Linked DNA regions of Alloalcanivorax dieselolei B5. The protein of the gene in region 1 interacts with the protein of each later gene in a pairwise test. Links are inferred from orthologs where the notes say so. Each region holds a gene or a part of one and is shown on either strand. Other genes may lie near its edges.

Region 1 (7,604 bases):
CCGCGCCGGCAGGCGGAAGTCCAGGCGGGCTTCTTCCTTGCTCAGCTTGTGGGCGTAGGTGACGCCGTCGTCCGGTTGCGGCTGGGCCCGCTGTAAATGGCCGGGCAGATCCTCCAGCACCGTGACCAGCAGGCGCGCGCCTTGCCCGGCCAGCCGGTCGTGCAGTTCTCCGCCAGTTTCATGGTCGCCGATGTCCAGCGCTTCGGCGAGCAGCATGGGGCCAGTATCGAGGCCGGCGTCCATGCGCATGATGGTGGTGCCGCTTTGCCGGTCACCGGCCATGATGGCGCGCTGGATCGGCGCCGCGCCACGCCAGCGCGGCAGCAGTGAAGCGTGCACGTTGACGCAGGCGAGCCGGGGGATATCCAGCACCGCCTGGGGGATGATCAGGCCGTAGGCGACCACGATCAGCGCATCCAGCCCGAGATCGCGAAGTTGGGTCTGGATCGCTTCGTCCTTAAGGGTGGTGGGTTGCAGAACCGGGATGCCGGCGCTTTCCGCCAGTGCTTTGACCGGCCCCGGCTTGACCTTCTTGCCGCGACCGGCGCCACGGTCCGGCTGCGTCAGCACGGCGACAACGTCGTGAGGGCTGTCCAGCAGCGCCTGCAGGCAGCTCGCGGCGAAGTCCGGCGTGCCGGCGAAGGCCAGCCGTAAGGGAGAAGACTGTTCGGAATGGGCCACGATGGTGATCCGTCTCCAGGAAACGGGGCGGTGCTGCCGCCCCGGGGGAATGGATGTCAGAGTCTGCGCGCGCTGTCAGGCGCTCAGGCTTGCTGGCGGTGGATCTTCTGCAGTTTCTTCTTGATGCGGTCACGCTTGAGCCGTGATACGTAATCCACGAACAGCTTGCCGTCCAGATGATCGATCTCATGCTGGATGCAAGTGGCGAGCAGGCCATCGGCCTCCATCTCAAACGGATTTCCGTCCCGGTCCAGGGCCTTGATCATCACCCGCGCCGGCCGCTCCACCTGCTCGTAGAAACCGGGCACCGACAGGCAGCCCTCCTCATAGGGGGCAAGATCCCCGGTGAGCGGGGTGATCTCCGGGTTGATGAACACCAGCGGTTGATCCCGCTCCTCGGAGACATCGATCACCAGCAAACGCTGATGCACGTTCACCTGGGTGGCCGCCAGGCCGATGCCGGACGCTTCATACATGGTTTCGATCATATCGTCGATCAGTTTGCGAAGCGCGTCATCCACCTGTTCCACCGGTTTTGCTACGGTGCGGAGTCGGGGGTCGGGGAATTCAAGTATTTCCAGTTTGGCCATTTGGGGTCCCGGCTAGTCTGCTATTGCCAGACTACTTTAGATTTGGTTGCTAACTCTATGATCACGTTGCTAGTATCGAGAATCGGCTCACGCCGATTTGGGGGATGCATCCACAACGTGGGTGCTCATAATCATAAAAGGAAACCACTGATGATCAAAACGCTCCGGCGCCTGGCGGCGGCGTGCGCGATGCTGGTGGTGGCCGCCGGCGTTTCCGCCGTAACCCTGCGCGATAATCACCCGGACGTCTACTACGTCAAAAAAGACGATACTCTCTGGGACATCAGCGGGCGTTTCCTGGAACATCCCTGGCAATGGCCCGAGATCTGGCACGTCAATCCCGCCATCAAGAACCCGCATCTGATTTTCCCCGGTGACGCCATTCGTCTGTCCTGGGTGGACGGCGAACCGCGGCTGGAACTGGATCGCGCCAGCGGTGAGCAGAGCCGGTTGCCCGACGGCACCGTGAAGCTGTCGCCAAGGGTACGGGAAATGAGCCGTGAGGACGCCATTCCCGCGATTCCGATGAACGCCATCCAGAGCTATCTCAAGCAGGCCCTGGTATTGGAGCGCGCGGACATTGCCGCCGCGCCCTATGTGCTCGGCGGGCAGGATCGCCGCGTCATCTTTGGCGGCGGCGACACCGTCCACGCCCGTGACCCGGAACAGCGCTGGGCAAACGCCGAACAGCGCTATGGGCTGTATCGCGTGGGCGAGGAATACGTGGATCCGGTCACCGATGAAGTGCTGGGCTACGAGGCCCGTCAGGTGGGTCTGGCCTCGGTGGAGCGTATCGAGGAAGACATGGCCACCCTGCAGGTGTTGCGCTCTTCCGAGGATCTGCGGGTGGATGATCGGCTGTTCCCGCAACCGGATCAACGCGTGCGCGCCTTGCTGTATCCGCACGCGCCGGATGAAAAAGTGGAAGGCCGTATCATCCGCTTCTTCGACCGGATCAGCAGCGTCGCCCGCAACGACGTGGTGGTGATCAATCGCGGTGCCCGGGAAGGCATGGAGGAAGGCCATGTGCTGGATATCTTCCAGCAGGGCGAGCAGGTCCGGGACCGGCAGCAGGACGAGATGGTGCGCCTGCCCCGCACCCGCGCCGGTTCCCTGGTGTTGTTCCGGGTGTTCGAGAAAGTCAGCTACGGGCTGATCATGGAGTCCCAACGCCCGGTTTACATGAACGACGTGGTGGAAAGCCCGGAGGGCAGCTACTAGCCGCGGCGTCAGGCCGATCAACAGAGTCCATAACGCGCACAGGGAGGTGCGTTTTTTATGCGAGACCAGCTTGCGCGCCTGGCGTTGGCCAAGGCGTTCGACCCCGCTTCCATGCAGCTCGGCGAGGCCCTGCGTCGCCGGCCCATCGACGAAACCCCTCTGACCCGGTATGCCGAGGCCCTGCCCGGGCGCTTGCCGAATCCGAGCGAACGCCGGCGCTGGCTGACGGCCCCGGAATCCCTCGAGCCGCAGTGGCGACCGCTGGCCGCTCAGGGCTGGCGCTGGCTGGCCCTGGGGGACGAGGATTATCCGCCGCTGCTGGCGGATCTGCCGGACGCGCCGGGGGTGCTGGCGGTACTGGGCGAGGTGTCCGCGCTGGCGCGGCCTCAAATCGCCATGGTCGGGGCCCGTGGCGCCTCCGCCGAAGGGGAGGCCAACGCCTATCGTTTCAGCCGCTGTCTGGCCGCGGCGGGATTCGCCGTCACCAGCGGGCTGGCCCTGGGCGTGGACGGCGCCGCCCACCGTGGCGCCTTGGCCGCCCCCGGGATCACCCTGGCGGTGCTGGGGCACGGTCCCGGCGAGCTCTACCCGCCACGCCATCGCCGGCTGGCCGGGGAGATCGTCGCCGCCGGCGGCGCCCTGGTCAGTGAGTTCGCCCCGGGGCGCCCGCCTTCCCGGCGCTCCTTCCCACAACGCAACCGCCTCATCAGCGGCCTGAGCCTGGGTGTCGTGGTGGTGGAGGCGGCGCTGCGCAGTGGCTCCCTGATCACCGCCCGCTGTGCCGCCGAGCAGGGGCGGGAAGTGTTCGCCATTCCCGGTTCCATTCATAACCCGCTCAGCAAAGGCTGCCATAAATTGCTGCGGGAAGGGGCCAACTGGCTGGAATGTACCGACGATGTGCTGGCGGCGTTCGAGGACTTTCATCGCACCGTGGCGCACAGCCCTTCGCTTGTTGAAACGCCGCCGCCGTTGCTGCGGTATTTCATCGGCGGCGTGAATACCCTGGACCAACTTTGCGAGCGCTCCGGGCTGGCGCCGCCGGAGCTGACCGCGACCTTGCTGGAGCTGGAGCGGGAGGGGTACATCGAACGGGTCGGTGGCGGCTATATGAGCCGTCCGCCGGGTTGACCCGCCAAGGCTGTCGGGCAGCAATCCGTCCGGTGCTGGCGGGATGGCCGCTACAACGGGTATCCTACTTGCCGACCGGAGAGGCTCTCCCCATTCGTCCCGACGCGCTTTTTAAATGAATCTGCACTTGGACACAGCGGCCCGCATCATTCACGCGGGCGGCGTAATTGCTTACCCCACGGAAACCGTTTACGGCCTCGGTTGCGACCCGTTCAATCGTGAGGCGGTGAACAAACTGCTGGCGATCAAATCCCGCCCCTGGCGTAAAGGATTGATCATGGTGGCCGCGGATCTGTCCCAGTTGGACGGGCTGGTCGCTCTGAGCGAAGCCCAGCGCCAGCAGCTGGCTGATATCTGGCCGGCACCGGTGACGTACTTGCTGCCGGCCACCCCGGCGGTCCCGGAGTGGGTTCGCGGCGAACACGCCAAGGTGGCGGTGCGGGTCAGTCCGCACCCGCTGGTACGGGCTCTGGCCCGGGCCGTGGGCACGCCGATCATTTCCACCAGCGCCAACCGCGCCGGCCAGCCCCCTGCCCGCAATCGCTTTCAGGTCGCCCGGGCAATGGGGGCGGAGCTGGATTTCATCGTCACCGGTGACTGCGACCCCAGGGCTCGCCCTTCCACCATTATCGATCTGGAAACCGGGCGGGTAGTGCGGGCCTGACCTCCGCGACCGCCGGGATAACCACGGAGTAATGCCGATGACCGATGTGGCGCCGCAAGCGGTAAAGCACTATCTGCTTGAGCTGCAGGACCGCATTTGCCGGGAGCTTGAGGATGAGGACGGCGGAGCCCGCTTCATCGAGGACGCCTGGGAGCGTCCGGAAGGCGGCGGCGGCCGTAGCCGGGTAATCAGCGAGGGGGCAGTGTTTGAAAAAGGCGGGGTTAATTTCTCCCATGTGTATGGCGAGAGCCTGCCGCCTTCCGCCAGCGCTCAGCGGCCGGAACTGGCCGGACGTTCGTTCCAGGCCATGGGCGTTTCCCTGGTGCTGCATCCGCACAACCCCTACGTGCCCACCAGTCACGCCAATGTCCGTTTCTTTCTGGCGGAAAAACCGGGTGAAGCGCCGGTATGGTGGTTCGGCGGCGGCTTTGACCTGACGCCCTATTACGGTTTCGAAGAGGACGCGGTGGCCTGGCACAGTGTGGCGAGAGACGCCTGCGCGCCGTTCGGCGAGGATCTTTACACGGAGTTCAAAGCCTGGTGCGACCGCTACTTCTATCTGAAGCACCGGGACGAACCGCGTGGTATCGGCGGGTTGTTTTTCGATGACTTCAACCGGCTCGGTTTCGACCACAGCTTCGCCTTCATGCGCAGTGTCGGCGATGCTTTTTTGCCGGCCTACCGGCCGATCGTGGCGCGCCGCAAGGCCATCCCCTTTGGTGAGCGCCAGCGCCGCTTCCAGCTTTATCGGCGCGGCCGTTACGTGGAATTCAACCTGGTCTACGACCGCGGCACCCTGTTCGGCCTGCAATCCGGCGGTCGCACCGAATCCATCCTCATGTCGCTGCCGCCGCTGGTGCGCTGGGACTACGACTGGCGGCCACAGCCGGGCAGCGAGGAAGCCGCGTTGTACCAACAGTTCCTGATTCACAAGGAGTGGGTATGACCGATCGCTACGCGGTGTTTGGCAATCCGGTAAGCCATTCCCGATCACCGGACATCCACCATGCCTTTGCCGCTCAACGTGGCGAGGATCTCAGCTACGAGCGTATCGAAGCGCCCCTGGGCGGCTTCGCCGAGTTGGTCGACGCCTTTTTTCAGGCCGGCGGTAAGGGTGCCAACGTCACCGTGCCGTTCAAGGAGCAAGCCCATGATCTGTGCGAAATACTCACCGAGCGGGCCCGTCAGGCCGGCGCGGTGAATACGCTGTGGCGGGAGCAGGGTAAATGGCATGGCGATAACACCGACGGCGCCGGTCTGGTTGCCGACCTGTGCGACAACCAGGGCTGGGAGCTGCAAGGGCGGCGGATACTGATTCTGGGCGCCGGTGGTGCCGTTCGCGGTGTGCTTGGACCACTGTTGGCGCGCAAACCGGCGGCACTGACCATTGCCAACCGTACCGTGGCGCGGGCGGAGAACCTGGTCACGTTGTTCCAGAATCCGCATTGTCCGGTAGCGGCGGTGGGGCTGGAAGAACTGGGCGGTGACTTCGACGTCATCATCAACGCCATTTCGGCGGGATTACAAGGGGAAATGCCGGCGTTGCCGGCGAGCCTGGTGCACCGGGACACGGTAGCCTACGACATGGTTTATGGCCGTCAGCCGACACCGTTCATGAGGTGGGCGGACGCCGCCGGCGCGGCGGGTGTCCGTGATGGTCTGGGCATGTTGGTGGAGCAGGCGGCGGAGGCTTTTCAGGTTTGGCGGGGATGGCGACCGGACACCGGTCCGGTGTTGCAGAGCTTGAGGATTGCATGATGACTCAGATGCAGAAAATGGTCCTTGGTGCCGGTCTTTCCCTCGTGAGCGTATGTGGCGCGGACACGTTCGGGTTCGCCTGGGATAACGATCTGTTTGTTGGTCTGGACAAGAATTACACCAATGGCCTGCGCATCAGCTGGGTCGGCGATGGCCATGGCAAGTGCGATGACAACGGCGGGGTGACCTGCGCGGTGGCACGGACTCTGGACCCGCTGCCGGGAGTGTCCGCGGCGGATGAGCGTCATGCGCTGACGGTCAGTTTGGAACAGATCATGGTGACGCCCGACGATATCGAGCGTTCCACGCCGGACTACACGGACGTGCCCTATGTGGGCTACAGCAATCTGGAGCTGGGGCTGTTCAGTTGGGACGCCCGTAACCTGTACGGCTATGGTGTGCGGGTCGGCGTGGTAGGGCCGGACTCCGGCGCCGAGGAAAGCCAGAAGATCGTTCACAGGGTCACCGGTTCCACCCGGCCGAGGGGCTGGGACAACCAGCTTGGCCCGGATCTCATCGGCGGGGTTTATTTCCTGCACGCCCATCGCTTTCTCAAGCGGGAATACGACAGCGGCTACCAGCTGGAGCTGGGTGGTGCCTGGGGCGTTGACGTCAATAATTTCGACGGCAATGCGCAGAGCGGAGGGTTCATCCGTTTCGGCCGCAACCTGCCTGGCAACTTCATTCCGGATTACGCGGGCATCGGTACCGCCGGGTCTCTGGTGGGGCTGTTCGATAACCCCGGGTTCGGCTGGGAGCTGTTCCTGGGGTCATCCGTGCAATACAACGGTTATTCCTACATCGAGCGCAAAGGCGGGGATTACAACATCGACAAGGAAGACTGGACCGTCACCGTGATTGGAGGAGCGGGTATCCGCAATGATCGCTTCAGCTTCACCGTGACCTTGCAGCATTCCACGTCACCGATCCGCGACAGCGACCCGATCAGTTTCGGCAACATGTCGTTCATGTGGGCGATCTGACCAGCGGTCGCTACAAAGCCGCCGTAGGAGCCAGCCTTGCTGGCGAATGGGCTTCAGGTCAAAAGATTCGCCAGCAGGGCTGGCTCCTACGGCGGCTGCGTAGTCCGGTCCGCGATTCCTCTCCGGCGAATTTATTCCTGCGCCAGATACTGATCCTTCAGCTTCACGTAATTGCCCGCCACATAGGGCAGGAACGCCAGCTCCTCCTCGGTCAGCCGGCGCGCCGGTTTGGCCGGGCTGCCCCGGTACAGCCAACCGCTTTCCAGACGTTTGCCGGGGCTGACCAGGGTGCCGGCGGCGATCATCACGTCGTCTTCCACCACCGCGCCGTCCATGATCATCGCCTGCATGCCCACCATCACCCGGTTGCCCACGGTGCAACCGTGCAGCATGGCCTGGTGGCCAAGAGTGACATCCTCGCCGATGCTCAGCGGAAAGCCGTCCGGGTTGAAACGGGAGGCGTGGGTAATGTGCAGCACGGCGTTGTCCTGGACGCTGGTGCGGGCGCCAATGCGGATACGATGCATATCGCCGCGGACCACCGCCCCCGGCCAGATTGAACAGTCCTCGCCCAGGGCC
Region 2 (7,441 bases), 3.3 Mb from region 1 along the record:
GCAGGGCCTGGAACAGATCGATCTCATAGTTGGAGTGCACGCCCTGCATCACCGCGGCGATGCGCTCCAGCCCCATGCCGGTGTCCACGCTGGGTTTGGGCAGCGGCTTGAGCTCGCCGTCCGGCTGGCGATCGTATTGCATGAACACCAGATTCCAGATCTCGATGTAACGATCCAGGTCATCGTTCTCGGAGCCCGGCGGGCCACCGGGAACGTCCTCGCCGTGATCGTAGAAGATTTCCGAGCAGGGACCGCAGGGACCGGTATCCCCCATTTGCCAGAAATTGTCCTCGTCCAGGCGGGAGAAGCGCTCGGCGCTGACGCCCATTTCCTTGAGCCAGATGTCGGCGGCTTCGTCGTCAGAGACATGCACCGTCACCCACAGGCGCTCTTCCGGCAGCCCCAGGGTGCCGGTGAGGAATTCCCAGGCGAAGCGGATCGCCTCGCGCTTGAAGTAGTCGCCGAAGCTGAAATTCCCCAGCATCTCGAAGAAGGTGTGGTGGCGGGCGGTGTAGCCCACGTTTTCCAGGTCGTTGTGCTTGCCGCCGGCACGCACGCAGCGTTGCGAGCTGGTGGCACGGGTGTAATCCCGCTTTTCACGGCCCAGGAACACGTCCTTGAACTGGTTCATCCCGGCGTTGGTGAACAGCAGGGTGGGATCGTTCTCCGGCACCAGGGAGGAGGACGGCACGACCGTATGGCCCTGGCTGGCGAAGTAATCAAGAAAGGCCTGGCGAATCTCAGCGCTCTTCATATAAGGAACACGTCATTGCTGGATTGGGGGTGACCGGCAAGTATAGCGTCGTCATCGACCGGTTGCGATGGGTCACGAACACCAATAGACGTGGCCGATCAACCCTTGAGGAAAGCGGCGGAACAGGTCACCAGCACCATGATCAGCAGCAGCCCCTTGAGCCAGCCGCCGGAGACCCGGTGAGCGAAGCCCACCGCCAGGCGCACCCCCAGCAAGGAACCAGCCCCAACCACCAGTCCTGGCAGCCAGGCCACCTGATCACGCCAGACAAACACTCCCAGAGCAAGAACGGTGAAGCTCGTGCTCATGGCCAGTTTCAGCGCGTTGGTACGGCGCAGGTCATAGCGCAACTGACCGGCGAGCACGGCGATAGCCAGGAAACCGACGCCCGCCTGGGCAAAGCCGCCATAGGCGCCGGTGAGGAACAAACCCACCCAAGCGGCGGGCGTCGACGCCAGCGCCTTCGGCGTCTCGCGCTCCCCCGGCATCAGCGTGGAAGGCCGTACCACCATGATCACCGCCATCACCACCAGGGTGGTCAGTAACACCGGTTTGAGAATAGTCGGGGGCAGGAAGGAGGCGGCCACGGCACCGATCAAAGCACCGCTCAGGGTGGGAATCAGAATGCCGGGCAGGACGTTGAACGGCACCGAACCGTGACGATGGAACTGGCGCACCCCTTCCACGCCTTGCATCAATACCGCCACCCGCATGGTGCCATTGGCCAGGGCCGGGCCCATGCCGCTGAGCATCAGCAGCGGCAGAATCAGCAGGCCGCCACCGCCGGCCAGGGTATTGATAAAGCCGGCGATCACCCCCGAGCCAAGCAGGGCCGCCACCAGCCAGGGGTCGCCAAGATATTCCATGGGGCGGACGTCCAGGGCAGAAAACAGGAGCGGGTATTATGCCTGTTGACGCGGCGGGGCGCTTGCAGACTCTCTTCCCTCAGGGCTACAAGGCCACTGTAGGAGCTTGCCCTGCAAGCGAATTCTTTTCGGGTCTTGGTGCCCTCAATTCGCTTGCAGGGCAAGCTTGTATGGTTTCCCGGCAAGTCTTAGAAAGAAAAGACTTGTCGGGGTGGAGGGACCAAGCAAGCTTCTGACCCTAGGGTACAGACTGTGGGAGATATGGCCCCACCCCGCACCTTCAAACGCCGATAAGGAATCCATCGGCTGAGCGCACACTCAGACCGACGATACTCTGCAAGCCAGCGTTACGGTGCGCCCCGACAAGCCCATTTAACCTAGCTGACAGGGGTGCCCCATGGCAATGCCGGCAAGCCGCCCGGAGATCGGGATTGATGTGGCCAAAGACGACCTGGTGATTCACCTCCAGGACCTGAACCAAACCGTCACCATCGACAATACCCCCCAGGCCATCCGCCAATGGCTGGCCACCCTCCCCAAGGGCTGCGATATCGCCATTGAGGCGACCAGCACCTATCACCTGGACATTACCGAGCGCGCACACGCCAAGGGCCACCGGGTCTATGTGGTGGACGGCTACCGCCTCAGCAACTACCGCAAAGGCGTTGGAGGGCGGGCCAAGACGGATCTGGCCGATGCCCAGTTGCTGGCCCGCTATCTGCGCAGGGAGAAAGACGAGTTACGCCCATGGAGCCCACCCCCAAAGGCGTACCGGGTGCTGCAGAGCCTGCTGCGTCGCCGCGCCGCCTTGGTTAAGGCCCGCACGGCATTACGCCAGAGCCTGAGCGGAGAACCGGAGCTCAAGGCCCCGCTACAGGCCCTGATCGCCGAAATGGACCGGATTGACACTCTGATCCAGAAACGGCTCAAGAGTGCGGTGAGGGCCGCAGGCTTACAGACCCAGGTCCAACGCTGCGACGCCATCGATGGGGTCGGCGAGCTCACCGCCACCGCCTTGGTCATGGCCTTCCTGAGAGGGGACTTCAAGAACAGCGATGCCTTCGTGGCCTTCCTGGGGCTGGATGTCCGAGTGCGTGACTCTGGTAAACTCACAGGCAAGCGTAAGCTGACCAAGCAAGGGGATACCGAGGTCAGGCGACTGCTGCACTGTGCCGCCATGAGTGCCTCTCGACACCCGGTCTGGCGCGCCTTCTATCAGCGCTATCGGGATCGGGGACTGCACACCACCCAAGCCTTGGTGATCCTGGCCCGGAAGATCGCCCGCACCGCCTTCACCCTGATGAAGCAGCAACAAGAATATTGCCCCGCAAAGCTCTTTTAAGCATTGCAGGACACCATAGAATCTCCTACAGTGGCTTCGTAGCGGACTGTGAATGCGGGCCTTCAAGGTCCGTGCTTTGGCTCAGTCCTGCTCGCGCTGCTGATCCAGGGCGTGGAAGCTTTGCTCGGCATCGAAGCCTCGGCCCTGCAGAAAACGCAGCTGTTTGGCTTTTTCCTTCTGGTCCGCTGGCGGGTGCCGGAAGCGCCGGCCCAGGACCTCGGAGGCAAGGGCGAACCAGTCGCACTCGGCCTCGCCCAATGCCTCGGTAACCAGCGCCTCCCCCACTCCTTTCTGTTGCAGCTCGGCGCGAATGCGCAGCGGCCCCTGCCCCCGTTCGATTCTTGAACGGACAAAAAAACCGGCGAAACGCCGGTCATCCAGGAAACCTTGCTCCTCGCACCACGCCAGCACTTCGTCCAGCCAAGGCGCCGCGCCAAACTTGCGCGTCAGCTTGGCGCGCAGTTCGTGGCGGGAGTGATCCCGGCGCGCCAGCAAGCTGACCGCATGCTGGCGCCCCTGGGCGGCATCGGCGGGGGTCGGGTCGCCGCCTTTACTCTTCCGTGGACTCTGGCTGGGCCACATTTTCGGCGCTCTCCTCCGCTGGAGTTCCCAGCAGGCGTGCCCGGATTTCCCGCTCGATGGCGCCCGCCACTTCCGGATGCTCCGCCAGGTATTCACAGGCATTCTGCTTGCCCTGACCGATCTTGTTGCCCTGGTAGGCGTACCAGGCACCGGATTTGTCCACCAGTCCCTGCTGTACGCCCAGGTCCAGTACCTCACCGAGCTGGTTAATGCCCTGGCCGTAGAGGATCTGGAACTCGGCCTGCCTGAACGGCGGCGATACCTTGTTCTTCACCACCTTGACCCGGGTTTCGTTACCGGTCACCTCGTCGCCCTGCTTCACCGCGCCGATACGGCGGATGTCCAGACGCACGGAGGAGTAGAACTTGAGCGCGTTACCGCCGGTGGTGGTTTCCGGGTTGCCGAACATCACCCCGATCTTCATGCGGATCTGGTTGATGAACACCACCAGACAGTTGGCGTTCTTCACGTTACCGGTGATCTTACGCAGCGCCTGGCTCATCAGGCGGGCCTGCAGGCCCACATGGGTGTCGCCCATTTCGCCTTCGATCTCCGCCTTGGGCACCAGAGCCGCCACGGAGTCCACGACCACCACATCCACCGCGCCGGAGCGCACCAGCATGTCGGTGATTTCCAGCGCCTGCTCACCGGTGTCCGGCTGGGACACGATCAGGTCGTCCACGTTGACGCCCAGCTTCTCGGCATAATCCGGGTCGAGCGCGTGCTCGGCGTCGACGAAGGCACAAGTAGCGCCTTTACGCTGCGCCTGGGCGATGACGCTCAGGGTCAGCGTGGTTTTACCGGAAGATTCCGGACCGTAGATTTCCACGATCCGGCCCTTGGGCAGACCACCAATGCCCAGGGCGATATCCAGGCCCAGGGATCCGGTGGAGATGGAGGGCATGCGCTCGCGTTTGCGGTCGCCCATGCGCATCACTGAACCTTTGCCGAACTGTCGCTCGATCTGCGACAGCGCCGCGGAAAGTGCTTTACCTTTATCGCTCATTGAATGACCCCTGTCCGTTTATTCCTTGATAGTGCCGTGGCCTTGCCGCTGACTCGCTTGTGCCCCGGCGAGAGCCTGCTGACCGTTGGCCGGCGAGCTTCCCGTTGCCTGCCCCTTTGATCAGCACTGTCTATAAGGACAGCATTATGGACACTGTCCCGCGCCACTGCAACCCCCCTTATTCGAGGCGGGCCAGCAGCCCTTCCAGGGCGGCCGCGATGGTAGCATGCCGGACCTGCCCACGATCACCGTCGAAGAGGAATCGCTCGGCGCGGGCCCAGTCCGGCTGCTGCGCCCAGGCGATCCACACCGTGCCCACCGGCTTATCGGCGCTGCCGCCGCCGGGCCCCGCCACGCCGCTCACCGCCACCGCCAGATCCGCCCGTGAACGCCCCAACGCGCCCCGGGCCATGGCCAGGACGGTCTCTTCGCTGACCGCGCCGGCGCTGGCCAGAATCGCTTCCGAGACACCCAGCATGCTCTGCTTGGCCTCATTGGAGTAAGTGACGAAGCCGCATTCGAACCAATCCGAGGATCCGGCCAACTCCGTCATTTCGCGGGCGATGCCGCCGCCGGTGCAGGACTCGGCGGTGGCCACGCGCAGGCCCCGTTCGCGCAGGGTGTCGGCCAATGCAGTGACCTGCTCGGATATGGTCATGGTGACTCCTGATGTTCAGAGAAGATCAAAAAAATCGCCATCCATGATGGCCGACTTTGCCGACCCTGCCCACCGCTGATCCAGCAAACCGGCCTCCGGTTCACGGACTGACGCCCCGAAACCGAAGGGAAACAAAGGGCATCCTTCCATCGGCTTTGTTACTCTGGGCCGTAAGTAGCCCCTGGCCTTCGGAGTCATCATGAAAAAGCTCAAGAATGAGAAGGAATGGGTCAAGAAAGCCATCGCGCTCGGCATGGAGTACGGCGAAAAGCGGGGCGTGGTCGAGTTCGAGCCCACCGATTCCGCGGCACTGAAGCTGGAATACATTTATCGTCTGCTGGTTCATGACAAGGTCATCCAGCCGCTGCCGGAGGATCAGGTGTCCCAGCAGTCGATCCAGCATAAGCTGGCGATCTGGGCGTCGAAACAGCCCTAGGGCCTGTTCACACTACCGATACAGAGGCGTCACTGATACAGACGCGTCATGACCCGGGCGTGTTCCCGTATCAGCACCGCCGGTTCCGTGTCGAGCAGTTGCCCATCCCGGACCCGCATCCGACCGTTGACCATGACCTGACTGGCCAGAAAGGGCCCGCACATTACCAGCGCCGCCAGCGGGTCCCGCTGCGCGCCGGCGAAGGACAGGTGATTCATATCCACCGCCACCCAGTCCGCGCTCATCCCCGGTGCCAGATGGCCGATGTCATCCCGGCCCAGCAAGCGGGCGCCGCCACGGGTGGCCAGGGTCAGCGCCTCCCGGGCCGATAGCGCCCCGGGATCACCGCCGAATCCGCCCCGCCCGCCCGGCGCTTCCGAACGGTAACGGGCCGGCGCCACCCGCTGCAGCATCATCGCCATGCGCGCCTCCAGGAACAGATTGCTGGAATCGTTGGAGGCGGAACCGTCCACCCCCAGCCCCACCGGCACCCCGGCGTCCAGCAACTGGCGCACCTTGGCGATGCCCTGCCCGCAGCGCATGTTGGCGCTGGGGCAGTGGGCGATACCGGTGCCGGTGCGGGCCAGCAGCGCGATCTCCTCGTCGTCGAGGAAGATACCGTGGGCGAACCACACGTCTTCGCCCAGCCATTCCACTGACTCCGCGAACGCCACCGAACGCATGCCGTATTGCGCTAGGCAGTAGTCCTCCTCATCCAGTTCCTCGGCCAGGTGGCAATGCAGACGCACGCCCTGGTGGCGCCGGGCCAGCCGGGCGGCGTCTCGCATCAGTTCCGGCGTCACCGAGAACGGCGAGCACGGCGCCAGTACCAGGCGCAGCATCGAATGGCGGCCGGCATCGTGGTAACGGCGGATCAGACGTTCCGCGTCACACAAAATATGGTCTTCCTTCTCCACACAATTGTCCGGCGGCAAACCACCCTGGCTCTGCCCCCGAGACATGGCGCCCCGGGCGGCGTGGAAGCGGATGCCCATCTCCCCGGCGGCCTGGATCTGACTGTCCAGGCGGGCGCCATTGGGCAACATATAAAGATGGTCGGCGGCGGTGGTGCAGCCTGAGAGCAACAGTTCCGCCATGGCCACCTTGCTGCTGAGGTAGATCGCCTCGTCGTCCAGTCGCGCCCAGATCGGGTAAAGCGTATTGAGCCAGGGGAACAGCGAGTCGTCCTGGGCCATCACCCGGGTGAAATTCTGGTACATGTGATGATGCGTGTTCACCATCCCTGGCATCACCACATGGCCGCTCAGGTCCAGGGTCTCGCCCATCGCCAAGTCCGGTTTCTCCACACACGGCCCGGCCCACAGAATCCGGTTGTCACGGATCAGCATGGCGGCATCGCGCCACTCGTGGCGCTGATCATCGAAGGTTGCCAGGTAGTCGATACGGTCGATCAATAAGGTTGTCATTGGTCACTCCGAAAACGCGGAAAAGGAAACAACAAAAGCGCGATTTCGGAGCGAATCAGAACAACTGGTGAGCAAAAGCGGTGCGTTGCCAGAACGGCCGGAACGGCAAAGCGCGCTGCCGGCGCACGCCGACCACGGGGGTTTTCCTCATACCCTGCCCTCCTGATACCTGAGTCCTTCGCCATTCGCTAGCAAGCTAGCTTCCCACAGGGGCACAACGCCGCTGTAGACCTGATAATTGACAGCAGACAGCGGAAAACTGAAAACCCTCATTCTTTAGCCGCTGTGGGAAGCCAGCTTGCTGGCGAATAGACCGCGACAAGAAACGATGCAAAAACAGCGCCAGTTCAACAGCGCGGCAAAACACCGC

Evidence for each region.
Region 2: the proteins of dprA (region 1) and recA interact in binary tests that used the Bacillus subtilis proteins (3 or more experiments, as listed by UniProt). The link is inferred for Alloalcanivorax dieselolei B5 from one-to-one orthologs.

The regions. Positions count from the first base shown.
Region 1 is NC_018691.1:124,763-132,366, forward strand. What follows is about bases 1,602-4,584. They hold dprA (DNA-processing protein DprA), read left to right. Parts: upstream 1,602-2,549; coding sequence 2,550-3,620; downstream 3,621-4,584. Other genes in these bases: B5T_RS00590 (LysM peptidoglycan-binding domain-containing protein), read left to right, coding at 1,602-2,492; B5T_RS00600 (L-threonylcarbamoyladenylate synthase), read left to right, coding at 3,736-4,284; hemF (oxygen-dependent coproporphyrinogen oxidase), read left to right, coding at 4,322-4,584. Also shown: fmt (methionyl-tRNA formyltransferase), read right to left, coding at 1-681; def (peptide deformylase), read right to left, coding at 765-1,271; more of B5T_RS00590, read left to right, coding at 1,422-1,601; more of hemF, read left to right, coding at 4,585-5,230; aroE (shikimate dehydrogenase), read left to right, coding at 5,227-6,042; B5T_RS00615 (lipid A deacylase LpxR family protein), read left to right, coding at 6,039-7,025; B5T_RS00620 (gamma carbonic anhydrase family protein), read right to left, coding at 7,157-7,604. UniProt on the Bacillus subtilis protein: Protein that helps load RecA onto ssDNA during transformation. Binds cooperatively to circular ssDNA, is able to bridge different segments of DNA. Favors the loading of RecA onto SsbA- or SsbB-coated ssDNA and formation of RecA-DNA filaments.
Region 2 is NC_018691.1:3,432,148-3,439,588, forward strand. What follows is about bases 2,532-5,351. They hold recA (recombinase RecA), read right to left. Parts: upstream 4,551-5,351; coding sequence 3,513-4,550; downstream 2,532-3,512. Other genes in these bases: B5T_RS15300 (IS110 family RNA-guided transposase), read left to right, coding at 2,532-2,962; B5T_RS15305 (regulatory protein RecX), read right to left, coding at 3,044-3,544; B5T_RS15315 (CinA family protein), read right to left, coding at 4,729-5,208. Outside these bases: alaS (alanine--tRNA ligase), read right to left, coding at 1-754; B5T_RS15295 (sulfite exporter TauE/SafE family protein), read right to left, coding at 853-1,620; more of B5T_RS15300, read left to right, coding at 2,018-2,531; B5T_RS15325 (DUF5062 family protein), read left to right, coding at 5,408-5,644; B5T_RS15330 (8-oxoguanine deaminase), read right to left, coding at 5,674-7,071. UniProt on the Bacillus subtilis protein: Multifunctional protein involved in homologous recombination, DNA repair and competence.